DNA from 3 places in the Arthrobacter sp. StoSoilB13 genome. Region 2 is predicted to be linked to each of the others. Evidence: riboswitches for the same ligand, from Rfam matches in the RefSeq annotation. Region 2 holds a riboswitch; each other region holds the start of a gene.
What was found. Region 2 has a riboswitch for thiamine pyrophosphate ahead of thiC (phosphomethylpyrimidine synthase ThiC). Riboswitches for the same ligand answer to the same signal wherever they lie in the genome.

Region 1: another riboswitch for thiamine pyrophosphate. It lies ahead of LDP01_RS11715 (ECF transporter S component); the one in region 2 lies ahead of thiC (phosphomethylpyrimidine synthase ThiC).
Region 3: another riboswitch for thiamine pyrophosphate. It lies ahead of thiO (glycine oxidase ThiO); the one in region 2 lies ahead of thiC (phosphomethylpyrimidine synthase ThiC).

The regions. Positions count from the first base shown of each region.
Region 1 covers NZ_AP024647.1:2,492,863-2,503,121, reverse strand. Annotated here, with positions in the region: partial or broken gene LDP01_RS11760 (MFS transporter) at 4-1,408, opposite strand; partial or broken gene LDP01_RS11755 (Na+/H+ antiporter subunit A) at 1,625-4,628, shown strand; gene LDP01_RS11750 (Na(+)/H(+) antiporter subunit C) at 4,625-5,125, shown strand; gene LDP01_RS11745 (Na+/H+ antiporter subunit D) at 5,122-6,690, shown strand; gene LDP01_RS11740 (Na+/H+ antiporter subunit E) at 6,687-7,253, shown strand; gene LDP01_RS11735 (MrpF/PhaF family protein) at 7,250-7,528, shown strand; gene mnhG (monovalent cation/H(+) antiporter subunit G) at 7,518-7,907, shown strand; gene LDP01_RS11725 (DUF4235 domain-containing protein) at 7,972-8,232, opposite strand; gene LDP01_RS11720 (NUDIX hydrolase) at 8,269-8,946, opposite strand; TPP riboswitch at 9,151-9,287, shown strand; gene LDP01_RS11715 (ECF transporter S component) at 9,367-9,987, shown strand; gene LDP01_RS11710 (ABC transporter ATP-binding protein) at 9,987-10,259, shown strand, end outside.
Region 2 covers NZ_AP024647.1:1,146,612-1,156,870, reverse strand. Annotated here, with positions in the region: gene LDP01_RS05495 (glucose-6-phosphate dehydrogenase) at 1-1,073, opposite strand, end outside; partial or broken gene ffh (signal recognition particle protein) at 1,245-2,823, shown strand; gene LDP01_RS05485 (alpha/beta fold hydrolase) at 2,933-3,655, shown strand; gene thiC (phosphomethylpyrimidine synthase ThiC) at 3,638-5,485, opposite strand; TPP riboswitch at 5,481-5,588, opposite strand; gene LDP01_RS05475 (amidohydrolase family protein) at 5,686-6,768, shown strand; gene LDP01_RS05470 (VOC family protein) at 6,846-7,718, shown strand; gene LDP01_RS05465 (hypothetical protein) at 7,830-8,282, shown strand; gene rpsP (30S ribosomal protein S16) at 8,471-8,890, shown strand; gene LDP01_RS05455 (RNA-binding protein) at 8,892-9,134, shown strand; gene rimM (ribosome maturation factor RimM) at 9,266-9,817, shown strand; gene trmD (tRNA (guanosine(37)-N1)-methyltransferase TrmD) at 9,818-10,259, shown strand, end outside.
Region 3 covers NZ_AP024647.1:1,502,243-1,512,501, forward strand. Annotated here, with positions in the region: gene LDP01_RS07010 (TetR/AcrR family transcriptional regulator) at 1-433, shown strand, start outside; gene LDP01_RS07015 (DUF3107 domain-containing protein) at 484-708, shown strand; gene LDP01_RS07020 (hypothetical protein) at 744-1,046, shown strand; gene LDP01_RS07025 (4a-hydroxytetrahydrobiopterin dehydratase) at 1,105-1,476, opposite strand; partial or broken gene LDP01_RS07030 (thiazole synthase) at 1,491-2,289, opposite strand; gene thiS (sulfur carrier protein ThiS) at 2,292-2,528, opposite strand; gene thiO (glycine oxidase ThiO) at 2,525-3,781, opposite strand; TPP riboswitch at 3,774-3,891, opposite strand; gene thiE (thiamine phosphate synthase) at 3,919-4,602, shown strand; gene LDP01_RS07050 (ferritin-like fold-containing protein) at 4,644-5,312, opposite strand; gene LDP01_RS07055 (RNB domain-containing ribonuclease) at 5,354-6,838, shown strand; gene LDP01_RS07060 (DEAD/DEAH box helicase) at 7,125-8,834, shown strand; gene LDP01_RS07065 (DNA-methyltransferase) at 8,843-9,706, shown strand; gene LDP01_RS07070 (hypothetical protein) at 9,720-10,082, opposite strand; gene LDP01_RS07075 (PHP domain-containing protein) at 10,236-10,259, opposite strand, start outside.

The DNA of each region.
Region 1 (10,259 bases), 1.3 Mb from region 2:
AAGTCAGTGATCCGGTACCACGGCGATTTGCGTCTTGCCGGGCGGCTTCACTGGCAGGATCACCAGGAGGCCGGCAAGCAGGACAACCATAATGCCGAGGATGCCCCATCGCTGGGCTCCACCTTCTTCAACAATCGGAGCGGCAATTGTGATGCACAGGGTGAAGAGGGTGGGAGCCAGGAAGCTGACAGCCCGGCCCGTGGTGGCGTAGAGCCCGAACAGTTCTCCTGACTCGCCATCGGGGGCAAGCCTGGCCAGGAACGCCCTTGACGAAGACTGGGCTGGCCCAACAAAAAGGCACAGCAGCAGGCCGAAGATCCAGAACGTATTGGCGGCAGGCCAGCTGTTTCCAAAGAACACGTAGTTTCCGTTGCCAAGCACCAGGATGAACGTGCCCGCGATCAGCAGACCCACCAGGGAAAGCACGATGACTGCCTTGGGTCCGATCTTGTCGTCAAGGAAGCCGCCGATGATGGCGCCTACCGCTGCCACGACGTTGCCGAAAATCGCGAAGAAGATAACTTCCTTAAGCTCGAAACCAAAGGTCCCGGCCGCGATCACCCCGCCGAACGTGAAGACTGCAGCAAGGGCCGTCGCGGAAGATGGCGCTGGACAGCAGGAAATAGATGGTGTGGGGACTGGTGCGGTAGATGGCCACGATGCGCCGGAGCAGCAGCCTGTAGGACGCTACGAAGCCCAACGACGCAGTGTCCTTCTTCACGGAAACTTCAGGAACGGCAAACAGCACGGGCAGGGCGAAAATGAAGAACCACAGGGCCGAGAAAATGGCCACAAGCCGGATGTTCAGGGATTCTTCAGTGGATGCGCCGAACCATTCGAAAGACGGCTGGACGAAGAGTTGCAGGACCAGCAACAACGCGACGATCCCACCGAGGTATCCCATGCCCCAACCAAAGCCGCTGACCTTGCCGATGTTTTTGGGGGTGGAGATCTGGGCCAGCATGGCGTTGTAGTTCACACCGGCGAACTCAAAGAAAATGTTGGCAAGCGCAATCAGGCACACACCCAGCAGGAGGAATCCTGGCTGCGGGAATACAAAGAAGCACAGGGCCGTGAGGACGGCTGTGGCCGCAGTGTTGACTCCGAGCCAGAGCTTGCGCCGGCCACCGGCATCCGAACGTTGGCCCGTCACGGGTGCCAGCAACGCGATGGCCAGGCCCGCGACGGCCAAAGCAGCACCAAGTGCGGCAGAGGCAGAGTCCTCGCCGCCGAAGGCAGACGAGGTCAGGTACACCGTGAAGACGAACGTGGTCATGATGGCGTTAAAGGCAGCGGAGCCCCAGTCCCAGGAAGCCCAGGCAAGGATTTGGCCCTTCTTGGAGGAAGCAGGTCCGGAGGCAAGCTCGGATGCTGGGTGGGAGGCTTCGGGAACTGCGGCCGCGTTCATAGCCTGAATGCTATCGGGACTCTGACAGCGACGGGCAGATGACAGACCGCTATGTGGATACCGCTATGTGGATATCGCAGAAAAATTCATCCGCAGGGCCCATCGGCTCCGGCCAAAAACTATCCGGGCCCCTTGATAAACTGGTCCAACCGAACCCAACGTATGACCGCCTGCTCCAACTTTTGACAATTCGTTTCTGACTTTGCGGAGAAAACAGTGATCACAGTTCTCGCCATCACCTTTGTAGCGGCAACTGTGGCGCCCTTGATCTTCAGTAAACTTGGTCGGAACGCCTTCTATGTCCTGGCAGCGGTTCCCGGGGTGGCCTTCATCTGGCTGGTCCTCCAGCACGCTCCCGTATATTCCGGCGCGGGCATAGAAGAAGTATTCCCTTGGATTCCCAACCTCAAGCTCGAGTTCGCGTTCAGGATGGATGCGCTCGCCTGGGTCATGTCACTGCTCATCCTCGGTGTTGGCTCCCTGGTGCTGGTCTATTGCGCCCGGTACTTCAAGAACAAGGACCCTGGGCTCGGTGGGTTCGGCGCCCAGCTCCTGGCTTTTGCCGGTGCCATGTTCGGCTTGGTGACGTCCGACGACCTCCTGATGATGTTCATCTTCTGGGAGCTCACCACTGTCTTGTCCTACCTGCTCATCGGTTATGCCCGCACCCGCCTGGCTGCACGGCGTTCTGCCCTGCAGGCCCTGATGGTTACTACGGCGGGCGGGCTGGCGATGCTGGTGGGGCTCATCATTCTGGGCCAGGCCGCAGGAACCTACCGGATCTCCACCATCCTTGGCCAGGGCCGGGACGCTCGTTAACGGCACCACAAATGGCATGGTGGGGGCCGCCGTCGTTCTCATCCTCGTGGGTGCCGTGACCAAATCGGCGCTGGTGCCCTTCCACTTCTGGCTTCCCGGTGCCATGGCGGCTCCAACGCCAGTGAGCGCCTACCTGCATGCCGCAGCCATGGTGAAGGCCGGTATTTACATCGTGGCGAGACTGGCGCCGGGTTTCGCGGAATCGCAGTTCTGGCTCCCGATGGTCCTGGGCCTCGGGCTGGCCACTATGTTGATTGGCGGCTACAGGGCCCTGCGCCAGACCGATATCAAGCTCATCCTGGCCTACGGCACGGTGAGCCAACTGGGCTTCCTCACCATGGTGGTGGGCCTGGGCAGACCTGACGCCGCCCTTGCCGGGCTTGGGCTTCTGCTGGCGCATGGCCTGTTCAAGGCCGCGCTGTTCCTGGTGGTCGGCATCATCGACCACCAGTCCGGGACACGCGATATCCGGAAACTCTCCGGTGTCTTCCGCTCCTCGCGTGCCCTCGGGGTTGTTGCCGCGATCGCGGCCGCCTCCATGGCGGGGGTGCCGCCGCTGGCGGGTTTCGTGGCCAAGGAGTCCGTCTTTGAAGCCTTCGTGCACTATGGAAATGGCCAGGACGCGCCCGCCTGGGGCATCTGGATCCTCGTTGGGCTCGTGATCGGTTCGATCCTCACTTTCGCCTACAGCGCCCGCTTCATGTGGGGTGCCTTTGCCACCAAGCCGGGCATAGAGCGCACGCCCTTTAAAGCCATCAAGCCCGCCTTCCTGGCCGCGCCGGCGCTGCTGAGTTTCCTCACGATTGTGTATGGCCTGTGGCCCGCACCGGTCGATAGTTGGATCCAGCCTTACGCAGCGCTGTTCGCCGGCGGAGAGGAAGCCGTCGACGCCGGACATCTGGCTTTGTGGCATGGGCTCACTCCCGCTTTGGGCCTCACCGCGATCACCTTTGTGGCCGGTGCCGCAATGTTCTATGGCCGTAACATCGTTTCACGGGTGCAAAGCCTGGTTCCCGATTGGGTGGATGGCGACCGCGCCTACCAACACACCATTGGCGCCTTGGACGACATCGCAGTGTGGGTCACGGGCCGCACCCAGCGTGGTTCACTGTATTTCTATCTGACGGTCATCCTAACGGTTGCCTTCGCAGTGCCACTCGCGGCTCTGCTCCTGAACAACAAACCGTTGCCCGACGGCGTCTATCTCATCGATCCGAACTCTCCGCTGCAGTTGATCGCGGGAGTGGGCATCGTGGTGGGCGCCCTGGCTGCTGTCCGCGCCAACAAGCGCTTCCTGGCAGTGCTCATGGTCTCGGTTACTGGTTACGGCATCGCGCTCATGTTTGCCCTGCAAGGTGCGCCTGATCTTGCGCTGACCCAGATGCTGGTGGAGACCATCGTGTTAGTGGCCTTCGTTTTGGCAATGCGCAGCCTGCCCGCCGAACTGCGGGACCGGACGGGTGGCCGCCTCCGGGTGATCCGCGTGATCGTAGGTGCCGCCTTCGGCATCACCATGATTTTCGTTGCCATCTACGCCATGGGTGCCCGTGTTGCCACGCCTGTCTCCCTTGAATTCCCGCGCCTGGCCTACGAAGGCGGCGGTGGCCTGAACGTGGTCAACGTAACCCTGGTGGACATCCGCGCATGGGACACCTTCGGCGAAATTTCGGTCCTGGCCGTGGCCGCTACGGGCGTTGCAAGCCTGATCTTCGTGCGCAGCCGCGGCGATCGCATCAAAACCTCGGAGGCCGTGCCGGAAGGCAGCGTGGGGCGGCGCACCGGCGTCGACCGTGACTCCCGCGACGGCGCCCGGCTGGCTGTGGCGAGGAAGTTCACGGACGTGACGCGGGATGCCTGGCTCGTTGCAGGCAGGACGCTTGCCCCTGAGCGGAGGTCCATCATCTTCGAAGTGGTCACCAGGCTGATTTTCCACTCGATGATCGTCTTCTCCATCTATCTTCTCCTTGCGGGCCACAACCTGCCCGGGGGTGGCTTCGCAGGCGGCTTAACCGCAGGCCTCGCCCTCACCATCCGCTACCTTGCCGGGGGACGCTTCGAGTTGAGCGAGGCGGCGACAGTGAGTGCCGGCACGCTGTTGGGGACGGGACTTGCGACGGCGGCAGCGTCCGGTTTCGTGCCTCTCCTCCTCGGCGGACAGGTGTTCCAGAGCGCGATCATCGAGTTTTGGCTGCCCGTGTTCGGAGACGTCAAGTTCGTCACGTCCACGATCTTCGACATCGGCGTCTACATCGTAGTGGTGGGCTTGGCGCTCGACGTTCTGCGCAGCCTGGGCGCCGAGATCGACGAACATTTTGAAGAGAAGGGGGCGAAGGCGGGAAAGACCAAGGTCGCCGAGCCTGCGCCTGCTGAAACTGCCGCTTCCGGGAAGGGCAACCCATGAGCATCAACCTGACCCTCCTGATCGTCATGGGTGTGCTGTATGCCTGCGGCATTTACCTCATTTTGGAGCGGAGCCTGACGCGCGTCCTGCTTGGCTTGATGCTGCTTGCGAACGCCACCAACCTGCTGATCCTCAGTACAGGAGGGTACGCGGGCCTGGCTCCTTTGTTCGATAAGGAAACAGCCTCCAGTGAGTACAACGACCCCCTGCCACAGGCGTTGATCCTCACATCAATCGTCATATCATTTGCCGTTACTGCCTTCATGCTTGGCATCATCTACCGCACGTGGGCCCTGGCACGGCAAGACGAAATCCAGGATGACATCGAAGACCGCCGCGTGGCCCGGACTCCGAGCTTCGACGCGGAAGACGACGCCATTGTCCCGTTGGAAACATCAGAGTTCGTAGTGACAGCGTCCACGGCCGAGGAACGGCTGCATCCAGAGGCGACGGAAACACCCAAAACGGCATCCGCCCGGGAAGGAGGCAGCGCGTGAATCTCGCAAACCTGTCGCCACTGGCTGTCCTCCTTCCGATCCTCGGCGCTGCCCTCGCGTTCGTGCTGATCCGGCACACGGCTGCGCAGCGGGTAGTCAGCATTGTGATCCTCAGCGCGACACTCCTGCTAGAATGCCTGCTCCTGGCGTCCGTGTGGGAGGGAGGCACCACATCCGTCACGCTGGGTGGTTGGCTGCCGCCATGGGGCGTGGTGTTGGTGGTGGATCAGTTCTCCTCGCTCATGCTGGTGGTTTCCACCGTGGTAAGCCTCGCCGTCCTGATCTACGCCACCGGCCAGGGTATGGCCGACGGTGACCAGGAAGCGCCCGTCTCGATCTTCCACCCCACCTACCTGATCCTGGTGGCGGGCGTATCCAATGCCTTCCTGACAGGTGACCTTTTCAACCTCTACGTGGGTTTCGAAATCCTGCTGACGGCAAGTTATGTGCTCATGACCCTTGGCGGGACCGGACCGCGAATCCGTGCCGGTGTCACGTACGTGGTGGTGTCCGTGGTTTCCTCGGTCCTGTTCCTCATCGCCATCGCCATGATTTACGGAGCTACCGGGACCATCACCATGGCGGACCTTGCCATCAAGCTGGCGGAGCTGGATCAAGGAACCCAGAACCTGCTGCACGTGATGCTGCTGGTGGCGTTCGGGATCAAGGCGGCCGTGTTCCCGCTGTCGTTCTGGCTTCCCGACTCCTATCCAACCGCTCCGGCCCCTGTGACAGCCGTGTTTGCCGGTTTGCTGACCAAGGTGGGTGTTTATGCCATGGTCCGCACCGAGACACTCCTCTTCCCCGGCGATACCCTCAACGTGCCCCTAATGGTGGTGGCGCTGCTGACAATGGTGGTGGGCATCCTGGGCGCCTTGGCGCAGAGCGACATCAAACGTCTCCTGTCCTTCACGCTGGTCAGCCATATCGGCTACATGGTGTTCGGCCTGGCGATGTCCTCCGTCACGGGCCTTGGCGCGGCCGTGTTCTACGTGGCGCACCACATCACCGTGCAGACCAGCCTGTTCCTTGTCACTGGCTTGATTGAGCGGCGGGGCGGATCGTCCTCCATTGACCGCTTGGGTGGCCTGGCCAAGCTCTCGCCACTCCTTGCCCTGTTGTTCTTCGTCCCGGCAATGAACCTTGCGGGCATCCCGCCATTCTCGGGTTTCCTGGGCAAGCTCGGGCTCCTCCAAGCGGGCGTGCAACTGGGTACGCCGCTGGCCATCGTTTTGGTAGTAGGCGGCGTCGTCACCAGCCTCCTCACCTTGTTGGCAATTGCCCGTGTTTGGAACAGGGCATTTTGGCGAAAGCCCGAGGACGCCGAGTACCCGGACCCCGTCCTTCAGACCCCAGGCAAGGTAGGGGTACTTCCCCGGACAATGGTGGGGTCCACTGCGGGCCTTGTGGCCTTCGGTGTTGCCCTCACAGTCTTTGCGGGCCCACTCTTCCACCTCGCCGACGGCTCGGCGGAAATAATGTTGGACCGCACTGCCTACATCCATTCAGTCCTGGGGGACTCCGCACAGGTGCCAGCCGTGGGTCAGCCAGGGGCTGCCAAATGAGCCGAAAACCAATCTCCTTTCGCACTGAACTCCCGCTGCTGGTATGGCTGGTCATCGTCTGGGGCGCCTTGTGGCGGGATTTCAGCCCGGGCAACCTGCTGTTCGGTGCGCTCATCGCCGTGCTCGTGGCCAAGTTCTTCTACCTTCCGCCGGTGGAGCTCAGTGGCAGGTTCAATGTTCTCCGCGCCCTTTCGTTCGCCCTGGTATTCCTGGGCAAAGTGGTGGCAGCGAGCTTCCTGGTCCTCTACCTGGCCGTAGTGAAGGGGCCAAAGGTGCGTAGCGCCGTCGTCGCTGTTCCGTTGCGCAGCCATTCGGACCTCATAGTGACGGCAACCGGGCATGTTATTTCGCTGATCCCGGGCTCGCTGGTGGTGGAAGTGGACCGCTCGACGTCCACCCTGTACCTTCATGCACTCAATATTTATGAGGAAGCCGGAATCGCCAGGATCCGTCAGGAAGTCCAGAAGATCGAGGCCACATTGATCCGGATCATGGGGACGCGTGAGGAACTCGACGCTCTCCAGGATGAAGCAACCCCCGGCATGGAAGGGGCAGCTCTGTGAAAGAACTCGTTCTGCTGGTGACTGCTGTCATCCTGAGCCTGGCTGCGGTGGGAGCGATCATCCGCATCGCCATTGGCCCCTCCTTGCTGGACCGCGTTTTGGCATCGGATGTCCTGCTGGCCATTCTTGGAGCCGCGCTGGCGATCGATATGGCGATGAACCGGCACCTGAACAACCTGGTGTTGCTCGTGGCTCTCGCCGTGATCGGCTTTGTAGGCTCCGTAACGTTTGCCCGGTTTGTCGCGGATCGGAGGGATCAGAGCAATGACTCCTGAACCTACTGGCGTGGATGCCGTAATCGACGCGGTGACGGCCATGTTTCTTGTGGTGGGTGCCCTGATGTCGCTTGGCGCAGCAATTGGCCTCCTGCGGTTCCCCGACCTCATGAGCCGAATGCACGCGGCAACGAAGCCGCAAGTCCTGGGTCTTTTCCTGATGCTTGCAGCCATGGGTCTGCAAATGCGCACATGGTGGGTTTGGCCGGTTCTCGTGGTGGCCTGGATATTCCAATTGCTGACCACACCGGTCTCCGCACACATGGTGGGCCGCTCCGCCTACCGAACCAAACATGGGCACCGCGAACTGCTCACCAAGGATGAGCTTGAAGCGGTTGTCCAAAGGGCAGCCGGCAACGGTTCCACCCCGGATCCTTAGGGTTCCACTGCGGATCCTTAGGGTTCCACCCCGGACTTAAGACAACGGGATGGCTGTGCCCGGCCTAGACGATGTCGTGCGTCTTTGCGAAGCGGGCGATGGCACGCTGGGTGCCACGGCTCGCGAAAACCTGGATGAGCGTGCTGACGAAGGCCGAAATCAGCGCGAAGGACAAGGCTGACCGGAGGCTCGTTTCCATATCGTCGTGGCCCGTGGGCGGCTTGTTGCCGGTGGCCTTTTCCCAGCCCTTGTTGACCAACTTGGTGCCGACGAATCCGGCTGCAAGGCTTACTCCGGCACCCAGCAGCTTGAAAAAGAGGTTCATGCCCCCAGCCTAGCCTCACATGCAGGCGGGTTGGGACTAGCGGCGGTTTTCGCGTTCCTTGAGGAAAGCCGCCATGGAACCGCGTGGTGCCAGGACAGGAACAACATCGTGATCGGCTTCCCAAACGGCATCCACGGTTCCGAGCCCGGAAATTTCCTTGAGCAGGTAATACGTGGGCGGCATCAGCTGCAATTTACCGGCCGCCTCGGCCGCCAGGATCCCGTCCACCGGCATCCAGAGTGATTGCCACGCTTCAGTAGTTTGGTGCTGGGGTGCTGCTTCCGGAGCAGGCTTGGCTACATAGAAGTACGTGTCGAAGCGCTTGGGCATGTCCGTGGGCGTGACCCAGTTTGCCCAAGGGCGAAGGTCTGAGGCGTCAAGGCGAAGTCCGGCCTCCTCCCAAACTTCCCGCAGGGCAGCGGTGAGCAGCATGCCTGACTTTGCCGGGGCCTGTACAGGATCGACGGCGATGGAACTCAGATGCCAGTCTGCAGCGTGCTGTTCCAGCAGCCGGACAGGGTAATCCCATCCATCCTGGTCAGCGGCATCAACCCGGCCGCCCGGAAAGACCACCATGCCGGCGGCGAAGTCCATGGTGGCAACCCTGTGCTGGACGAAGGCCTCAAGCCCGCCCGGGGCGTCGCGGAGCAGGATGACGCTCGCGGCAAGGCGGGGTTGGGGAACTGGCATGTCCGTAATGGGAAGGTCCGTCATGAATTACCCCTTTGCCGCGTCGATTCCTGCTGCATCATTGTCTCAGGTCCTGTTGCGGGGCCCGGTGCGCGTGCTAAGACCGGAGAATGGGGCGCAGAGCCGGCCCCGCAACGCAGGAGAAGGGGAGCCAACCGCTTTGTGACTAGTCCGAGGAGCCCACGAACACCCACAGGTGTAAACTGAACCACGCCCATAAGGGCAGATTAATAACGACAGGGGAGCGCCGCCGTCGGACCTTGCAGAGATGCAGGTGACGCGAGGGCGCTGAGAGTGCGGACAGCCGCAGACCCTCGAACCTGATCCGGTTAGTACCGGCGCAAGGGAGTCGAGCTTCTCAGAGTGTCCGGATCCGGGCGGCGCAGGCCGGCCGGGGGTTTCCGGGGAGCACTTTCCCCTCCTGTACCTCAGGAGGCAGAAAAAATGACCACGGCAAGCGTGAAGAAAACCAGTTATAACTGGCGTGTTGTAGACATCGTGGTGGCAGCTTTGATTGCCATCGCCGGCGGCGTGATTTTTTGGGCCTGGTCCCAGGGCGCCGCAATCGTATCCATTCCCATGAACGCCACGTATCCGCCGCTCACCGGTTTGATCGCCGGTGGCTGGATGATCCCGGCCGTCCTGGGCATGCTCATCATCCGCAAGCCGGGCGCAGCCCTGTTCTGCGAAGCCGTCGCCGCCACCGGCGAACTCATCATGGGTTCCCAGTACGGCACCACCGTCCTCATCTCCGGCGTCCTCCAGGGACTGGGCGCGGAACTCGTCTTCGCTGCGTTCCGGTACAAGAAGTTCGACCTCTCCGCTGCACTCCTCGCAGGTGCCGGCTCGGGCCTCTTCTGCGGTCTCAACGATTCCTTCCTGCCTTGGGGCTGGAACATCGCCTACGAAGCAATCGACAAGCTGGCTTACATCGCCTTCACCACGCTCTCCGGTGCGATCATCGCGGGCGCGCTGTCCTGGGTTGCCACCCGCGGGCTGGCTAAGACCGGTGTACTGAGCTCCTTCGCGTCGCGGAAGGCTGCTTCGGAGCCCGTCTTCAACTAATGCCTGCCACGCAAAGCAGCGGCCAGGTGCGGCCTGCCGCCATTACCGCCCAAGGGTGGGGATGGCGGCATGCCGGGCGTTCCACACCCGCCATCCAGGACCTCGATCTCCGGATCGGGCCCGGCGAGCGTGTGCTCTTGCTGGGTCCATCGGGCGCAGGAAAATCGACACTGCTCCACGCCCTCGCCGGTGTGCTGGGTGATGAGGAGGATGATTCCGACGAGACCGGCTCGCTGCTGATCGACGGCGTTGCTCCCCGCGAACAGCGCGGA
Region 2 (10,259 bases):
ACGCCGGAGAACCCCGTGGGCAGGTGCGGTACGGGACGGAAAGTGATCACCGCTTCCTTCCGCCGGCGCCCCATGGCTTTGCCGGAACGCAAAAGGAAGGGAACGCCCTTCCAGCGCCAGTTATCGATGTCCACCCGCACCTCGGCAAGCGTCTCGGTATTGCGGGCAGGATCAACGCCTTCCTCGGCGGTGTAGTCCGGCACTGTCCGTTCGCCGAGGGTTCCTGCCGCATAGCGTGCCCGCCGGGTTGACTCGCGGTAAGGGGCCTTGACGCTACTGGCCCTCAAGACCGTGGCCACGGCATCACGGAGGTCACGTTCATCGATGCTGGCTGGTGCATCGATCGCGATAAACGCCATGATGTGCAGCAAATGGCTTTGGATCATGTCACGCAAGGCACCAGCGCCGTCGTAGTAGCGGGCCCGTCCTTCAAGTGCCAGGTCCTCGTCGAAGACGATTTCCACCTTTTCGATGTGGTCGCGGTTCCACACAGGCTCAAGGAACCGGTTGGCAAAGCGCAAGCCAAGGATGTTCAGGACTGTGGCCTTGCCCAGGAAGTGGTCAACGCGATGGATGTGGTCCTCCGGGACCAGCGTGGCCAGCGTTTGGTTGAGTTCGCGTGCAGATTCACTGCCCGAGCCGAAGGGCTTTTCCAACACCAGGCGCGTGCCGGCTGGCAATTGCCCGCGCCGCAGGACCTCGCATGCCTTCTGGCTAACGTGGGGCGGCAGGGCGAAGTAGATGGCGATGGGTCCCTCCAAGCGTGCCAGGAGGTCTGCCAGCGGGCCGTCGACCGTGACGTCCAACTGGTGGTACTCGGTGGATTCGGCCACGTTTGCCAAGGCATTACGCCCGCCCGCATCGGCTGCCTTTGACGCAGCCGCAAATGCGCCATTGACCCTCTCCTGCCATTGTTCCGGCGACCAGGGGTCCGACCCAGCGCCCACCAGCCGCAAACCGGGCGCCCTGCCCGTGGCGATAAGCCCTGCAAGTCCGGGGAGGAGCAGCCTTCCCGTAAGGTCCCCGGATGCACCGAGGATGAGCAACGTTTTCACAGTTGTTTTGCTGGTCACTGTGCCAGCATGCCATCTTGCAGGTGCGACTTGGTACCCTAGATAGTCGAGTCCCCTGATTGGCGCAGATTTGTTGGGGTTGAGGCAAATTTGTTGGGGCAGGATTAAGTCAAGACTCTGGCGTGCCGCATTGGCCGCCAATCGCAGACCATCGAAAGAAGTGCACGGCGCGTGTTCAATTCACTCTCTGACCGGTTGACAGCAACCTTCAAGAACCTCCGTGGCAAGGGCCGCCTCTCCGAGGCTGATGTCGACGCCACCGTCCGGGAGATCCGCCGCGCCCTGTTGGACGCGGATGTTGCCGTTTCGGTGGTCCGCGAATTTACCTCGCGGATCCGCGAGCGGGCTCTGGGTGCTGAGGTGTCGGGTGCGCTGAACCCGAGCCAGCAGATCGTCAAGATTGTCAACGAGGAACTCGTGGAGATCCTCGGCGGTGAAACCCGGCGTATCCGGATGGCCAAGACCGGCCCCACGATCATCATGCTTGCCGGCCTCCAGGGTGCCGGTAAGACCACCCTTGCCGGCAAGCTCGCCAAGTGGCTGAAGGCCCAAGGCCACAGCCCCATCCTTGTAGCTTGCGACCTCCAACGGCCCAACGCCGTGACGCAGCTCCAGGTTGTCGGCCAGCGGGCAGGCGTTCCTGTCTTTGCGCCTCACCCCGGAGCCACCTCGGAGTTGGAGCACCCGGCCGGTGACCCGGTGGCGGTTGCCAGCGCCGGTGTGGCGGAAGCACGCCAGAAGCTGCACGACGTCGTGATCGTTGACACCGCCGGACGCCTCGGTGTGGACGCCGAGATGATGGATCAGGCACGCCGGATCCGCCAGGCGATCATCCCGAACGAAGTGCTCTTCGTGATCGACTCCATGATCGGCCAGGATGCCGTCAACACGGCCATGGCGTTCGACAACGGCGTTAACTTCACCGGCATCGTGCTGTCCAAGCTCGACGGCGATGCCCGCGGTGGTGCCGCACTTTCGGTTGCGTCCGTCACGGGTAAGCCGGTCATGTTCGCGTCCACCGGTGAAGGTCTGGACGACTTCGAGCTCTTCCACCCGGATCGTATGGCTTCGCGCATCCTGGACATGGGTGACGTCCTGACCTTGATCGAACAGGCTGAAAAGGCCTGGGACAAGGACGAAGCTGCCCGGATGGCGAAGAAGTTCGCCGACCAGGAAGACTTCACCCTGGACGATTTCCTGGCCCAGATGCAGCAGATCCGCAACATGGGTTCCATGAAGAAGATGCTCATGATGATGCCGGGTGCCCAAAACATCCGCCAGCAACTGGAGAACTTCGACGAACGCGAAATCGATCGCGTCGAGGCGATCGTCAGGTCCATGACGCCGCACGAGCGCGTGGCTCCCAAAATCATCAACGGCTCCCGCCGGGCCCGCATAGCAAAGGGTTCAGGTGTGCACGTCTCCGAGGTCAACGGCCTCCTGGAGCGCTTCGCCCAGGCCCAGAAAATGATGAAGAAGATGGCCCAGGGCGGCATGCCCGGTATGCCGGGCATGCCTGGAATGGGTGGCCCCGGTGGCGGCCGCAAGGGTGCCAAGAACGCTCCTAAGAAGAAGGCGCGCTCCGGCAACCCTGCAAAGGCAGCCCAGGAACTCCGGGAGGCCGAAGCCAAACGTGCCAACGCGGCCCTCGGCAGCTCCTACAGGAGCGGCGTTCGGTCAGGGCGCTGCGGACTTCGATCCGTCCACGCTGAACCTCCCCAAGGGCTTCGAGAAGTTCCTGGGCAAGTAACCCGGAACCTCCGACTCAACACTGTGACAGTTGGCGCCGTTATGAATGCACATAACGGCGCCAACTGTTTTTGGGCAGCGATGTCAGGGCTCTGGACTAGGGTGAATCCATGCACAAGCAGCGCGTAGTCTTCGTCCACGGTCTGGGGAGCTTTGGCGCCTCGGCATGGCCCAGGCAGCACGGCATGGCCCTGTCATATGACGCACTTTTCCTCCGCCGGCACGGCTTCGATCCTGTCGCTGAACCCCTGGAATCGGACGTCGCTGCGGATATCGGCATCGTCGTTGCTTCGCTGGAGGACGCCGGGGGCGGGCACGTCGTGGCGCATGAGCAAGGTGCAATCTCTGCCATGCTCGCAGCAGTTGAACGCCCGGACCTGGTGCACTCACTGACACTGGTTGAACCGGCTTGTTTATCCTTGACCGCCGAGCTGCCGGCCACCACATTCCATCGTTCGCTCATGGAGCCGTTGTTTGACGTGCGGAACCAGGTTCAGGATGCCGACTACGAACGCGAGTACTTCAGGCGTGCATTTTCGGCCGAAGCCAGTGGGCTGGACACACCCGAAGCCCGCCGTTCCGCACGTCGCCTCCGGCTTCAGGCGCCTCCTTGGGAGGCGCCCCTGCACATCGTTCCCGGCGTGCCTACCCTCGTCCTTACGGGCGGGTGGGAGCCCCTGTACGAAGAAATCGCCGGGTACCTGGAGGACACCGGTGCCCTCCGCCGCGTAGCAGCTGGAGGGCACCGGCCCCAGGACTCGGTGGATGGCGACCGGATTATTCGCTCATTTGTGGCCGATGTTGTCCGGACGAGGTCAGTTAAGGTTTCCTGACGCTCCGGCCGCGTGGGTAGAGGGGAGCTGCAGCTCAGGCAGGTACACCTTGCCACCTGAAGCCAGGAATTCTTCGCTCTTTTCCCGCATGCCGTCGTATATCCCCGCAATAGCTGCCTGCGCGTCGGCCGAACCGAACTCGTCCCTGATGTCCTGGCTGATACGCATCGAGCAGAATTTGGGTCCGCACATCGAGCAGAAGTGTGCGGTCTTCGCCGGTTCCGCTGGCAGTGTTTCGTCGTGGAATGCCTCGGCGGTGACAGGGTCCAGGGACAGTGCGAACTGGTCCCGCCAACGGAACTCGAACCTGGCCTTGGAGAGAGCATCGTCGCGTTCGTTTGCGCCGGGGTGTCCCTTGGCGAGGTCCGCGGCGTGCGCTGCGATCTTGTACGTGATCACACCGGTCTTCACATCGTCCTTGTTTGGCAGCCCCAGGTGCTCCTTGGGAGTCACGTAGCAGAGCATGGCGGTGCCGTAGCGGGCGATTTCTGTGGCACCGATTGCCGAGGTGATGTGGTCATAGCCGGGAGCAACGTCCGTGACAAGCGGTCCCAACGTATAGAAGGGGGCACCTTTGCAGAGTTCCTGTTGGCGCTCCACATTCTCGCGGACCAAGTGGAAGGGAATATGCCCGGGTCCTTCAACCATTACCTGGACATCAAATTCCCATGCCCGCTGGGTCAGTTCGGCGAGCGTGTCCAACTCGGCGAACTGGGCGGCGTCATTGGCATCTGCCGTGGCGCCCGGGCGCAGCCCGTCACCGAGGGAGAAGGCGACATCGTACTTGGCGAAGATTTCGCACAGCTCATCGAAGTGCGTGTAGAGGAAGTTTTCCTGGTGGTGCGCCAGGCACCAACCCGCCATGATCGAACCGCCGCGGGACACGATGCCGGTGACGCGGTTGGCTGTCAGCGGCACGTACCGAAGCAGCACGCCGGCGTGGATGGTCATGTAGTCCACACCCTGCTCGCACTGCTCGATCACGGTGTCGCGGAAGATCTCCCACGTGAGTTTATTGGCCTCGCCGTTGACCTTTTCCAGGGCCTGGTAGATCGGGACAGTTCCGATGGGCACGGGGGAGTTGCGGATGATCCACTCACGCGTGGTGTGGATGTCATCGCCGGTGGACAGGTCCATAACGGTGTCGGCACCCCATTGGGTGGCCCACTGCAGCTTGTCTACCTCTTCGGCAATGGAGCTCGTGACGGCGGAGTTGCCGATGTTGGCATTGATCTTGACCAGGAATGCCTTGCCGATGATCATCGGCTCGGATTCCGGGTGGTTGATGTTGTTGGGAATGATGGCCCGGCCTGCGGCGACTTCACTCCTGACGAGTTCAACATCGCAGTTCTCACGCAGCGCCACGAACTGCATTTCAGGCGTGATGATGCCCTTCCTGGCGTAGTGCATCTGGGTGACGGTCTTGCCTTCGACGGCGCGGCGGGGCACCGGCTGCGCGCCCTTCCACTCAGCTGACGCTGCGCCTCGGCGGACGGCCGACTTGCCGTCGTCGAGCAGGTTCCGTTCGCGGCCGGAGTAGGCTTCCGTGTCGCCCCGGCCCTCAATCCATGCGGCCCGGAAGGGCTCCAGGCCCACTACGGGATCACTGCCGGGCCCCGCGGTCCGGTACACCTGCAGCGGAGCGTTTGCCTCCCCGTTGGGGGACGGTTCCAGCGCGATTTCCGTGACGGGGACGCGAATGCCGTTGGCGGGGTCTTCCAGCCAGGCCAGCGAATGGGACTTCAGCGACTGCGTGACGGTTTCAGCCGCCTTTTCGCTGCTGTTGGCCTGGTTTTCGGCAGGGCTGTGCTGTGTTTCGGTGGTGCTCAAAGGATTACTCACTTCCTTCGCCGGCATTACCCGGACAGGTTCAACGGTCGCAGACTGCTTCAGTCCGATCTCAGCCCCTGCAGGGGCCCCCGTGTGGTCGTAGACGAAGCTACCACAGCTCCCGATCCGTGGCCCAGTCATGATCCAAACGCAGACCCGTCGGTAAACCTGTGTCATGCAGGGCAGATTAGGCTTTTGCCATGGCCAACATCATCGAATTCACCGGTCCTGTGCTTGTTGCAGGAGACGACCAACGGCACGGGCTGTGGTCCGTTGATGGCAACCTGACGTTCGAACGTCCCGTTGCCGCACCCGATTCCATACTGGAGGGATGGGTCCTCCCTGGGTTTGTGGACGCCCATTGCCACATTGGACTTGGCGTCGGCGGGGCAGTTGATGAGCAGACAACCCTTGCCCAGGCCCAAGCCGACCTGAAAGCCGGCACGTTGTTGATCCGTGACGCCGGCTCGCCAAGCGATACACGCTGGGTTCAGCGGCGGGAGGATCTCCCACGGCTGCTTCGTGCCGGGCGCCACATCGCCCGGAGCCGGCGTTACCTGCGTGGATTGGGTCACGAAGTGGAGCCCGGCGAACTCGTGGAGACAGTCCGCAAGGAAGCCCGGGATGGGGACGGTTGGGTGAAACTCGTGGGCGACTGGATCGATCGCGGTGCCGGCGACCTCGCGGTTTCCTTCCCTCGGAACGTGGTGCGGGATGCGATTTCTGCCGCCCACGACGAAGGGGCCAGCGTGACGGCCCACTGCTTCGCTGAAGACACTATTGATGACATGCTCGACGCCGGGATTGACTGCATTGAGCACGCCACCGGCCTTTTGCCCCGGCACATTCCCCGTCTGGTGGAGCAGTCTGTCCCGATTGTTCCTACGTTGGTAAACATCGCGACTTTTCCGGATATCGCCGTCCAGGCCGCACCTAAGTTTCCAGTCTACGCCGAGCACATGACCCGGCTCTGGGAGCGACGCCGTGAACGGGTGCTCGAGGCCTTTGAAGCCGGTGTTCGCATCTACGCGGGAACGGATGCAGGGAGCGTGATCAAGCACGGCAGGATCGCTGATGAAATGCAGGAGCTTTACGACGCCGGCCTGCCAGCCACTGCCGTACTGGACGCCGCCACGTGGGGCGCACGGGAGTGGCTGGGAGCCGAGGCCATCAGCGAAGGGGCAAGTGCCGACGTCGTGCTGTGCCGGGATGATCCCAGGGAGAACCTCGCAACTGTGGCAAGCCTGAACCATGTAGTCCTTCGCGGGAAAGTGGTCTATTAGGAATAAATTGAAGCTTCAAGTAATTTAGATAGGTAGAACGTGCCGAAGGGCGGCCACCTATGAACCGGGAGCTTCACATGACGACGACATCCAACCAGGATCTCCTTCCTGCCGAACTCACCATGGGCACGGTCATGCTCAAGGTCGGCGATATGAAGGTCATGAGTGACTACTATCAGCGGGCCTTGGGCTTGGAGATCGTGGCCGAGCAGGATGGCGGGCTGTACCTGGGGCGACTGGGCAAGCCTGTAGTCCACCTCGCTCCCGCGGCCGGCCTGCAGATTCCAGGCCGTGGGGAAGCGGGGCTTTTCCATACCGCCATCCTGTTCCAGGACCAGCCTTCCCTGGCAGCCACCATCGCCACGGCGGCACAGTACGAACCGCGCGCCTTTGTGGGCAGCGCCGACCATTTGGTGAGTGAAGCGTTCTACTTCACCGATCCGGAAGGCAACGGCATCGAGCTCTACTACGACAAGCCGCGCGATGTCTGGCAGTGGGATGGCAAGAATGTGGTGATGGACAATGTTGCCTTGCCGCCGCAGCGTTTCCTCCAGCAGCACTTGAGCGAGGCTGCCGTGACTGGCCAGCGGGAAGCCGCTGCCGGCGTCGGGCACGTGCACCTTCAGGTAGGCGACGTGCAGACCGCCCAGGATTTTTATGTGGACACGCTGGGTTTTGAGAGGACTGCGGGCTGGCATGGGCAGGCGTTGTTTGTTTCTGCGGGCGGCTACCACCACCATATGGCGATGAACGTATGGAACAGCCGTAGGGCCGGGCCCCGCAGGGATACGCTGGGCCTGGGCGAAGTCCTGATCGAGGTTCCATCTGCCGAGGATGTCGCCGCACTGGCTGACCGGCTGAAAGTTGCGTCCGTGGCGAACCACCATACGGGCCTGGAGTTGCAGTTCGAAGACCCCTGGCGCAACAAGCTGCGCGTGGCAGTTCGCTAAGCAACCTCCCACTGCCTTTTCGAGGGCATGGGCCGGGACTGCACTAGGCTGGGTCTTGACGGTATTCGCCCCCCCCCCGGGCCCTTGCCGGCGCCCCGTCAGCACGAACGAATGAGAGCACTCTCCATGGGCTTTGCCGAAATTTTTGTAGCCACCCACGATGAAGCCCTCAAGAGGGCGGCTGCCCTGGACCGGGGCGCCGACGTTACCGGCCCCGCCGTCAGGATCGATGGCATCACCGACTTTGAGGTCGAGCAACTGGGTGACCTTGCCGGCAAAGCCGTTCATGCTGCCGGCGCAGACTACGAACTGGCGTTGGTGGACGTCACCAGCGACGCACTCCTTGGTGTTCCAGAGGCGATGGTGAGGGCGCTTGCCGAGCTGCTGACGTACGAAAGCGAAGGCGACGGGAACGTTCTTGACGACGTCGCTGCGGCCTGGGCAGCGCAGGAAGACATGCCTTTTGGCGCGGACGAATCGCGTCGGTACGTGCAGCAGTTGGCCTCCTTGGCTACTGACGTGGAAAAAGCGGAGCGGTCAGGGCTCTACGTCTGGTCTGTCTGACCGTTGGGGCCGGGAGTGGCGAAAGTCGTAATTACTTCCCGCATCTGGCACAATGGTCAGGTACTTGATTGGCACGGCCCCTCTCTCCGTGCCCAAATCTTGTCCTTTCGAACCCCCAAGTATGGCCCGCCCCACGGGTGCAGAACGTCGGGTTCAACCCCGTTTCAGAAACAGGAGTGACCACAAAAGTGGCCGTAAAGATTCGCCTTAAGCGCTTCGGTAAGATGCGCGCACCGTACTACCGCATTGTCGTCATGGATGCCCGCGCCAAGCGCGATGGCCGTGCCATTGAAGAAATCGGCAAGTACCACCCCACCGAAGAGCCGTCGTACATCGAAGTCGCTTCCGAGCGCGCCCAGTACTGGCTTTCCGTTGGCGCCCAGCCGACCGAGCAGGTTGCCGCGATCCTTAAGATCACCGGTGACTGGCAGAAGTTCAAGGGCCTGCCGGGCCAGGAAGGCACCCTGAAGACCAAAGCTCCGAAGGAAGCTTTCGTAGCCCCGGAGAAGGGTTCCGTCATCATTCCGGAAGCCATCACCAAGAAGGCCAAGAAGGACGAAGCCGAAGCTCCGGCCGAGGCTGAAGCAGAGACCACCGAGGCTGAGTAAATTGCTGGCAGAAGCGCTCGAGCACTTGGTCCGTGGGATCGTTGACAGCCCTGAGGATGTCAAGGTCAGTGCCAGGAACAACCGCCGCGGGGAATCCCTTGAGGTGCGTGTTCACCAGGAGGACCTCGGACGGGTGATCGGCCGTCAGGGACGTACCGCACGCGCATTGCGCACTGTGGTTGCAGCCCTGGCAGGTGGCGAGCAGGTCAGGGTCGACGTCGTCGACACCGATCGTCGCCGGTAACGCGCTCAGCAATACTTGTCTTAGATCCGGCCCCTTCACCGAATATGGTGGAGGGGCCGGATTGCTTTATCGATCATTTCACTTCCGCTGCTGCCCGGCAGCGCGGGCACAACGAGAATTCAGAGGAACCCATGCAGCTCCAGGTGGCCCGGATCGGCAAACCCCATGGCATACGCGGCGAGGTGACGGTGCAAGTGCTCACCGACGCCCCCTCCGAGCGCTTCGTCGCTGGAACCGAATTCGTCGTCGAGCCGGCCTCTGCGGGCCCGCTGACCATCCGAAGCGCCAGATGGAACAAAGACATCCTCCTGCTGGGCTTCGAAGAGATTGCAGATCGCAACGCCGCCGAGGCCATCCGTGGTGCGAAGCTTTTCATCGAAACCGAAGAACTCGATGACGAAGACGACGAAGGCTGGTATGAGCACGAACTCGTAGGGTTGGAGGCGCGGGTTGGCTCACAGGTTGTGGGCAAAGTTGCCGCTCTGACCACACTGCCGGTCCAGGACCTGTTGACCATCAAGACGGAGGAAGGGAAGGAAATCCTGGTTCCCTTCGTCGATGAGATCGTGCCTGAGGTCAACATCGAGGACGGCTTCATTCTCATCACACCGCCTGCTGGTCTCTTCGAAATCAACGATGACACGGCCGGGGAGTCCAGGGACGGCGCCGGGGATGATGCCTGAATGAGGATCGATGTCGTCAGCATCTTCCCTGAGTACCTTGCCCCGCTTGAACTTTCGCTGATAGGCAAGGCACGCCAGGATGGGCTCCTGGAACTTAACGTCCACGACCTCCGGACGTTCACCACTGACAAGCACCGGACCGTGGACGACACTCCTTACGGGGGCGGCGCCGGCATGGTGATGAAGCCCGAGCCGTGGGCGCAGGCGCTCGAGTCGGTCGCCGCGGTTCGTGAGGGCACCAAGCCTGTGCTGATCGTGCCTTCGCCGGCAGGGGAAAGGTTCACCCAGGCCCTTGCCTATGAGCTCGCCGAAGAGGAACAGCTGGTCTTTGCCTGCGGGCGGTACGAGGGAATTGACGAGCGCGTCATCGACTGGGCCCACGAGCACTTCACAGTGCGGCCTGTCAGCCTTGGCGACTACGTACTCAATGGCGGCGAAGTTG
Region 3 (10,259 bases), 360 kb from region 2:
CGAGCTGTACATGGCGCTGCTGGACAGCCACCTGGCCGCCCTGACCGATTTGATGCTCAATGCCCTGAACTCCACCACGGATAACAAAGAGCGCGTAAAGGCAGTCATGCGGGCCTACTACAGGTTCATCGCCGACGACGACCAAGCCCACCGCCTGGTTTTCGAGTCTGACCTCATCAATGACCCCGATGTCAGCTCGCGTTTGGAGACGTTCAACAAAACGTTCGCCGACGCAGTGGCCCACGTCATCGCCGAGGACACCAAGTTGCCCCCTCTGGAGGCGCAGCTCCTTGGCCGCGGACTGGCAGGAATGGCGCAGGTCAGCGCCCGCTACTGGCTCGAAACCGATGGAAACCTCGACCTCGATGTAGCCAGTGATCTGATCTATCGTTTAGCTTGGCGCGGAATCAGTCGATTCCCCAAAGAGTCCTAGGCTACAAATAGAGGACTGACTTAAAACTTGATTGGCTTGGAGGCCTTGCTGTGGAAGTAAAGATCGGCATTCAGAATGTTGGCCGTGAAATTGTGCTCGAATCCGCACTCGATGCTGATGCTGTCGCCAAGATTGTCGGAGAGGCCATCTCCAAGGGATCGGATCTGCGGCTCACGGATGAGAAGGGCCGCCAGATCATCGTTCCCGGCAATGTGCTGGGCTACGTTGAAATTGGTGCCGAGGAAGTGCGCCGCGTCGGTTTCGGCGCACTCTAGCGGTTCCCGGTTACAGCTGCCGCTAAGGAGTCTCCATGCTTTCACTCGTTGTGGTGGTTCTTGCCACGATCGCTACAGGATTCATCGTGTGGGCAAATGACAAGCGACACGGCAAGTACGGGATCGCATTGCCGGCGGGCGTTTCGGCAACCGTCGGCGTGCTCAGCTGGATAGCTTTCATCATGGCAGGCTTTGGTTACCAGCCCGGCCTGACCTGGATCCCCTGGGTCCTCCCCATCGTGTTGGGGACGGTCATCGCGATTGCCGTTGTGGTCTTTCTGGGCCGCAAACGCACCCAGCATGACACCGCCGCCCTCACCAAAGCCCTGAGGCTCTAGGCACTGTTCACTCAATAAACGTCGCTGGCCATCACCCATGGGTGATGGCCAGCGAAGTTTAACGTTCTATCCCGTCCAAGCCCCTGGGTAGCGATCCGGCTGCTGGGTAGCGATCCGGCTGCGCCTTGGCACCGGACGCCGCTGCCGCCTCGCTCACGGCGGTCGCAGCGGCGATGTCGCGCTGGGTCACCTGGCTGCCGGCGTCATGGGAAACGTAACGCAGGAACACCTTGTTGTAACGCCAGTCAAGATCCGGATGGTGGTTCTGTTCCTCGGCGATCCGGCCAATGGCGGCGATAAGCGCCAAGGCGTCGGCCGCCGTCGAGGTTTTGAACACCGTCACGAGGCCGTCCTGGAGCCTCCAGTCCGGGAGGTCCTTGAGGGCGGCCTCCATGGCGACCTGGGTCAATTGCTCTTTCCTGTCAGCCACCACGGCTCCTTCATTCAGAGGAACTCTGCCCGGCCTTCCATGGCCGACGACGCGAGGGCGTGCTCCCGGCGCGGAATACGGCCAGCCTGCTTGGCCAGCCTACCGGCGATCACCGCGTGTTTGAAGGCTTCGCCCATCTGCACCGGATTCTGGGCACGGGTCACGGCTGTTGCCAGCAGGACAGCATCGCAGCCCAGCTCCATCGCAAGCGCGGCATCGGAGGCGGTCCCGATGCCGGCGTCGAGCACTACCGGTACGGAGGCCCCGGGACACGATCAGTTCGATGTTGTGCGGGTTCAGGATGCCCAGCCCCGTTCCAATAGGCGAACCGAGGGGCATGACAGCTGTGGCGCCCAGGTTTTCCAGGCGCAGCGCCAGGACGGGATCGTCATTGGTGTAAGCGAAAACCTTGAAGCCGCGGTTCACCAGCTGTTCCGTGGCCTCAACGAGTTCCACCGCATCCGGAAGAAGCGTGTGTTCATCGGCAATGACTTCCAGCTTCACCCAGTCCGTCTCCAGGGCCTCCCGGGCGAGCTCCGCGGTCATCACCGCGTCCTTGGCAGTAAAACAGCCAGCCGTGTTCGGCAGGACCCGGATGTTGTGGTCCACCAGGAGCTGGAACAATGAACCTGTCTCGGCCGGTGAGTATCGGCGCATCGCAACAGTGGTCAGTTCCGTTCCTGAAGCCAGGAGGGCTGCTCCCAACCCGTCCAGGCTCGGCGCACCACCGGTACCCATGATCAGGCGGGAGCCGAATTCGACGCCGTCGATCACCAAAGCATCAGTGCGGACGTCAGTTTTTGCTGCGGTCATTTTTAGCCTCCCTGGACTGCGGTTACGAGTTCGAGTTCGTCTCCATCGGCGAGCGCAGTCGCTGCCCATTGGCTGCGCGGCACTACCTCGGAATTACGCGCGACGGCGACACCCAGCTTGCCGCCGTCGGCTGCCTGTCCCCGGTGGTCCAGCGCGCGGCCTGTGATGGCACTGACGAGTGTGCTCACGGACGCGTCGTCCGCCACGGCGTGTTCGGAGCCGTTGAGTTTGATGTTCATGGTGTGTCCTTGATTGCTGGTTGGAGGAGGTGATCCTGAGTTGCCGTAAATCGATCAGGCCGGAAAATGGACCATCGGGGGTCGGCTGGGCCGCTGATCAGTCCGCCTACGATTTTGGCGGCCACAGGCGTTAAGAGAACGCCGTGGCGGAAGAACCCGGTTGCGATCACGAAACCGTCGATGGTGCCCCCGGACCCGGTAACGCGTCCCAGTAATGGTGCGTTGTCCGGTGTGCCTGGCCGCGCACGGGCTGTCGCTTCCAACAGTTCCAGCTCCGCCACGGCAGGAACCAACACTTGGGCGTCACGCAGGAGTTGATAGACGCCCCCGGCGGACACTGCGTTGCTGGACGCAGACAACCCGTCCTCGCGCTGGGTGGCTCCAATCACCACCGTTCCGTCGTCGCGGGGGACGATGTAGACCGGCACCCCGCGGACCATGCCCCGGATGGTGGATGTGAGCAGCGGCTGGAGTTGTTGGGGAACGCGCAGCCTGAGGATGTCGCCGTAAACGGGCCGCAGGGGCAGGTTGAGACCCTCGGGGAGACCGCCGATCCTGGCTGCATCCAGCCCGCAGGCGAGCACAGTCTCTGAGGCCCAAACAACGCGCCCGGCGCCCGGACCGAGCTGGACCCCGCAGACTCGGCCGCCATCCCAGAGCAGGCGGGACGCTTGGAACGGCAGGGCGAAACCGTCCTCCGCTCCGGAAACCCACGTTGCGTCACTTGGTCCGTGGGCCGATAACCCGTCCAGGAGGCATCGTGCAAGGCGCCGCGGATCCACTTGGTGATCGGCCGGTATGTCGAAGGCACAGGAAATCCCGGGGCTGAGCAAAGGCTCGCGCTCGCGCGCTTCACGCAAAGACAGTGGCTCCACGCGCAGCCCCGCGGCCTGCTGGACCGTTCGGAGGTCTGCCAGCGCACGGCGGTCGGCGGCGTCCGCACCAACGGCGATGGTCGACGTCGTGCGGTATCCGGCGGCTGATTCGCTGCCGTGGACGCTCCGGACGAAAGCCGGCCACAGTTGGGAGGATTCCAGCATGAGTTCCAGGAGGTCTTCCTCCTGGTAGTGGAGTTCACTGACCGGAGCCAGCATTCCGGCGGCAGCGAACGTCGCACCCGCTGCGGGGGTGGGATCAATGAGGACCACAGAGCGGCCCTGACGGCGGGCTTCGTGGGCGATGCCAAGGCCGATGACGCCACCACCAATGACTGCCACGTCTGCCTGCAAGGGGATTTGGCGGGATTCTGCCATATGTTTCCTTCCCTACGCCGGTATTAGCCGGATCAGGTCAAGCGGTCGGCGCTGAAGCCCTCTCAGCCGGACGGTCATATGACGCTGTCACGGCTCCCGCAGTACGTGCCCAGTTTAGAGGAACTACTCTGGTTTCCATGACCCAGCATGATGTCCACACCACTGCCCGCCTTTACTTGTGCACTGATGCCCGCAAACGCCAGGGCGATTTCGAAGACTTCGTCGACGCCGCGTTTGAGGGCGGCGTCGACATCATCCAGCTTCGCGACAAGACGCTCGAGGCCGCCGAGGAGCTTGAGGTCCTGGAGGTCCTGCACAACGTTGCCCAGCGGCACGGAAGGCTGTGGGCCGTCAACGACCGCGCCGATGTTGCCAGTATTTCCGGGGCTCCGGTGTTCCATATCGGCCAAAAGGACATCCCATTACGCGCTGCACGGCACCTCCTCCATGACCGCACAGTCATCGGTCTGTCCACCCATACACCGGACCAGGTTGACGCCGCGATAGCTGCCTCCCCCGGCAGGAGCGGACTGGATTATTTCTGTGTTGGCCCGGTGTGGGCAACGCCCACAAAGCCAGGCCGTGAAGCAGTTGGGCTGGACCTGGTCACATATGCCGCGGAAGCCGTAAAGCGCGCGGATGAGGAGACCGTAGGCGGCGTCCTCCTCCCCTGGTTCGCCATCGGCGGCATAGACCTCACCAATGTTGAACAGGTGGTTGCAGCCGGAGCCAGCCGGATCGTGGTGGTACGTGCCATCACTGAGGCGGAGGACCCGACGGCGGCGGCCAAGACTTTGCTGGAAGCGCTCGACGCCGGATAACCACCCCGGCGCCCTGGCTGCGGAGGATATTCGAAAGTGTCCTAAGCCGTGAGCCCCAGCCCGGACATGCGTCGCCCATGCCGCTCCGCCAGCTCAGCGGTGAGGGCCTTGACTGCATTGCGCGCATCCCCGCCGCCCTTGAGCAGCGGTCCCAGCTGGGGATGTTCCATGCCTACGCGTTGTGCTTGCGTCAGGGCTTCACCGACCAGGCGGCGGCCCCACAAAGCCAGGCGCGACGCCAGGCGGGGGTCGTCAGCCAGGGCCCTGCGCAGGAGGATGCGTAAAACTTCCGTGGCTTGGTCGGCGGAGGCCACCTTCTGGACAAAGAGTTGCGTCCCGCCGTCAAGGAACGACGCGACCATGCGGTAGAAGTCCGATGACACGGTGTCGATCACATAGGCCTTCATGACAGATTCAAACCAGTCCGCTGGCTTTGTTCGCTCGTGAAAGTGGTCAAACGAGCGCTGGAACGGAAGCATGGCTTCTTCGGCATCGAGTCCCATCTCCGAGAGCCGGCTGCTGATCAAGGCGAAGTTTCCGTAAGCGCCGACGGCGATCTTTGCCAGCACTGCCCTGTCATGGAGGTTGGGAGCGTACCGCGAGTCGAAAGACAGCCGGCCAAACGCGGAGAGCTCGCCGTACGCCATGGCCCCCAGCAGCTCCGAAGAGAGTCGCTGGATGCGAGCATTATCGTCCAAGGAAGTGCTCATGGTCCAAGACTATCCAGCGATTTCGGGCTAACCTGATTTTCGTGTCACATCATCGGATTTCGCCCAACGTCGACGACTCGTCGGACCAGCTCGCGGCGGCATTTGCCGCCCTCCGGACCGAACTGGAGCTCCCGGGCGAGTATCCGGCCGAAGCCGTGGCGGAAGCCCGCAAAGCGGTGGAAAACCATACGCTGCCGGACCGTGACCTCAGGGACATTCCCTTTGTGACCATTGATCCCGCCACGTCCACCGACCTGGACCAAGCAGTGTTCATTGAACGTGCCGACGACGGTTACAAAGTCCTCTACGCAATCGCGGACGTGCCATCCTTCGTTGCTCCCGGCGGGGCGCTCGATGCCGAAACCCGGCAACGGGGACAAACGTTTTACGCTCCTGACGGGAGGATCCCGCTGCACCCGGAGGTCATCAGCGAAAACGCCGGAAGCCTGCTGGCCGGTCAGGACTGCAGCGCCTTCGTGTGGGACTTCGAACTGGACCGCAATGCGGAGGTAACCGCCACGTCCGTGGCCCGTGGCACTGTCCGTAGCCGCACGAAGCTCAGTTACAAAGGTGCCCAGGAGCAGATCGATGCCGGCACAGCCCCGGAGGTCCTTAAGCTCCTCAAAGAGGTTGGCCTGAAGCGCGTGGAACTGGAACGACTCCGCGGTGGTGCCAACCTGAACATGCCGGAGCAGGAAATCGTCCAGGCGACAGGTGGCGGGGGCTACAGGATTGTGGCCGCGCCGTCCTTGCCTGTGGAGGACTGGAATGCGCAGATATCCCTCATGACCGGGATGGCGGCCGCCCAACTGATGCTTGACGGAAAAGTGGGCATCCTGCGCACCATGCCGGCACCGGATGAGCGGTCACTGCTCCACTTCAAACGCCAGACAAAGGCCCTCGGGAAACCCTGGGACGGCGAGATCACCTACGGTGAGTACCTTCGGACACTTGACGCTTCGGATCCCAAACAACTCGCCATCCTGCACTCGGCAGGCACACTCTTCCGCGGCGCTGGATACACGCCTTTCGATGGCGAACTTCCCCCCAACATCATCCAGTCAGCCATCGGCGCACCCTATGCCCACACCACTGCCCCTTTGCGTCGCCTCATCGACCGCTTTGTCCTGGTGATCTGCGAGGCCCTCAGCAACGGCCACCAGATCCCCGCCTGGGCGCGGGAAGCACTTCCATCCCTGCCTGAGATCATGGCCTCATCCGACCAACTGGCCGGCCGGCTTGAGCGTCTGGCCATGGACACAGTGGAAGCTGCACTCGTGGCCAACCACATCGGCGAGGAGTTCGACGCGGTCGTCATCTCCGGTTCCAAGCCGTCCAATGGCACGATCAATGGCAATGGAAGGGCAAACGGAAACGGCAATGGGCCGTTCGGCATCATCCAGATAGCCGAACCCGCGGTGACAGCCCGATGTGACGGCGAAATGGAATCAGGCACCAAGGTCCGGGTGCAACTCCTGAAGGCCGATATCGCCAGCCGCGAGATCCGCTTTACGCTGCTCCCCTAAGTCCCCGCAGGACCCGAACTGCCGCCGATCCGGGCTTTAGCGCTCCCAGAGGATAGACTGACCCTGTAGTAATGGATGCCCGGTCGTTGATTCAGTTAATTTTTGAACTCAACAAGCCCGCCCCTACGCGATCTTGAGATGTGCCCGCTGGTCACCAGTGCCAGTACTTAGATAGCCCGCGATCGGCTTCCACTGGATTAGCTTGCGCGCCGGTTCGTGCTCCGGTACGGCTCCGCCACCCGTTGAGCATGCAGCGCCAATGCCCAAATGAATAAGGAAACTCCCTGTGAGTGAATTGCACACCCATGAAGTCCTGACGGACGCCACCGGCACCGAATCCATCGAGCCCGAGGAAACGATCATCTCTGATGAGACGCCCCACGAGATCGAAGAGAAATCGTTCGCTGACTACAACGTCCGCGCCGACATCGTCGAATCCCTCGCCGATGCCGGTATCACCCATCCCTTCCCCATCCAGGCCATGACGCTGCCCGTAGCCCTTAGCGGCCACGACATCATCGGCCAGGCCAAGACCGGTACAGGCAAGACCCTCGGTTTCGGTATTCCGGCACTGCAGCGCGTGGAAGGCCGCGATGACCCCGGCTACGCCAAGCTGGCCGTCCCCGGTGCCCCGCAGGCCCTGGTCATCGTTCCTACCCGTGAGCTTGCGGTCCAGGTAGCCAACGATCTCCAGACGGCATCCCGCAAGCGCAACGCCCGCATCGCCACGATCTACGGTGGCCGTGCGTATGAGCCGCAGATTGACGCCCTTCAGAAGGGCGTCGAGGTAGTGGTTGGCACCCCGGGCCGTTTGATCGACCTCTACAAGCAGAAGCACCTCAGCCTGAAGAACGTCAAAATGGTGATTCTGGACGAGGCCGACGAAATGCTGGACCTCGGCTTCCTGCCTGACGTGGAAACACTGATCGCCGGCACGCCGGCCGTTCGCCAGACCCTGCTCTTCTCCGCCACCATGCCCGGCCCGGTCATCGCGATGGCCCGCCGCTACATGACGCAGCCCACCCACATCCGCGCGGCCGACCCGAACGACGAAGGCCTCACCAAGCGCGACATCCGCCAGCTCATCTACCGTGCCCACAGCATGGACAAGACCGAGGTAGTGGCCCGCATCCTCCAGGCCCGCGGACGTGGACGCACCATTATCTTCACCAAAACCAAGCGCACCGCGGCCAAGGTCGCGGAGGAACTGGTGGACCGCGGATTTGCCGCTGCTGCGATCCACGGCGACCTCGGCCAGGGCGCGCGCGAGCAGGCTCTCCGCGCGTTCCGCAACAACAAGGTAGACGTCCTGGTTGCCACCGACGTTGCCGCCCGGGGCATCGACGTTGATGACGTTACGCACGTCATCAACTACCAGTGCGTGGAAGACGAAAAGATCTACCTGCACCGCGTGGGCCGTACCGGCCGCGCCGGCAACAAGGGAACGGCTGTAACCTTTGTCGACTGGGACGACATGCCCCGCTGGGGCCTGATCAACAAAGCACTGGGGCTCAGCGTTCCGGAGCCGGTTGAAACCTACTCTTCTTCCCCCCACCTCTACAGTGACCTCGACATTCCCGAGGGCACCAAGGGCCGCCTCCCGCGCAACAAGCGCACCCTTGCCGGCGTCGATGCCGAGGTCCTTGAGGACCTGGGCGAAACAGGCAAGAAGAACTCCCGTTCCGGCGGTTCATCCCGTGAAGGCGGACGCGATGGCGGCCGCGGCAGGGACGGCGGCCGTGGCCGTGGAAACGCAGCCAAGTCCACCGAAGCCAACTCGGAATCCAAGGGCGAGGGTGGACGCAACCGTACGCGCCGCCGTCGTACATCCGAAGCCGATGCCGCCCCTGCTGCCGGTTCCTCCGAAACCCGTACCGCTACCGGCGAAAATGCCGAGAAGCCGGCCCGCACGCGCCGTACGCGCACGCGCCGCCGTAACGGCGAAGTGGTTTCCGGCGGGACCGCTGGCGCCCAGTCCGGTACCTCCGAGGCCTAAAGTCCTCAATGACTGAAACTGTTTGGGCGCCGGACGGCGGCAATCTGGTGGTGCACGCGGACAACGCGGAATTCCTCCCGACGCTGCCGGACGGCGCCTTCACACTCATTTACGTGGACCCGCCCTTCAACACGGGCCGGGTCCAACGCCGCCAGGAAACGCGCATGGTCCGCAACGCGGACGGCGACGGCGACCGCGTCGGGTTCAAGGGCCGCTCCTACGACACCATCAAGGGTGCCCTTCACAGCTACGATGACGCCTTCAGCGACTACTGGTCCTTCCTGGAACCCAAGCTCGTAGAGGCCTGGCGGCTCCTTGCCGACGACGGCACGCTATACCTGCACCTGGACTACCGCGAAGTGCACTACGCCAAGGTGATGTTGGACGCCATCTTCGGCCGGGAATGTTTCCTCAACGAAATCATCTGGGCCTACGACTACGGCGCCCGGGCCAAAAACCGCTGGCCCACCAAGCACGACAACATCCTGGTGTACGTAAAAAACCCTGCGAAGTATCACTTCGACAACGCCGAAGTGGACCGCGAACCCTACATGGCCCCCGGCCTGGTCACACCTGCCAAACGCGAGCGGGGAAAGCTCCCCACGGACGTCTGGTGGCACACCATTGTTTCGCCCACCGGCAGGGAAAAGACCGGTTACCCCACCCAGAAACCCGAAGGCCTGGTGCGCAGGATCGTCTCTGCTTCGAGCCGCGAGGGCGACTGGTGCCTGGACTTCTTTGCCGGATCAGGAACCCTGGGCGCTGTTGCCGCCAAGCTCGGGCGCAACTTTGTCTGCGTGGACCAGAACGAGCAAGCCATTGAGGTCATGCGGAAGCGGCTGGGCGCCAAGGCGTCGTTCCACTGCAACTAGAGGCGTCTTCTGGTCAGCCGCACCCGTGCATCAATTGGATTCCGTGCTCGCCCTGCCTATTGTCCAGGGCTGCCCCATAGGAATCACACAATGCGTTGACCAGCAGTGCGAAGCCTTGGCCGTTCTGATAATTCCCTTCACCGCCGGGCACATCAGGCACCGTGCCTGGAGGAAGGAACACCCAGGCGCCCCAGGCTTCCACATAGCCCCAGTTTCCGCTGAAGTGGACGTTGCTGCTGATATCCGGCACAAATACCCACTCGGTGCCTGTGTAGGCCGGGCGGCTCACGTTATTGCAGTCCAGGGCATTTGCTGTGGCAGGGATGAACATTAAAGCTGCTGCAAGGGCTGTTGCAGCCAAGGATTTCTTGAACATGATTGCTCCATCGACGGGGTGAGTCATTGGTTGCGATGAGACCTTCAGTGGTGCGGCCCAGCCCGCCTCCCCCACGAGCGCCAGACTACTCTTCCCCCGCAGCACGTCAACCTATTTTCCGAACCCGTGGTACTGGGCAGCGGTGGTCCTCGTTTATGGCCGCACAACCGTGCTGCC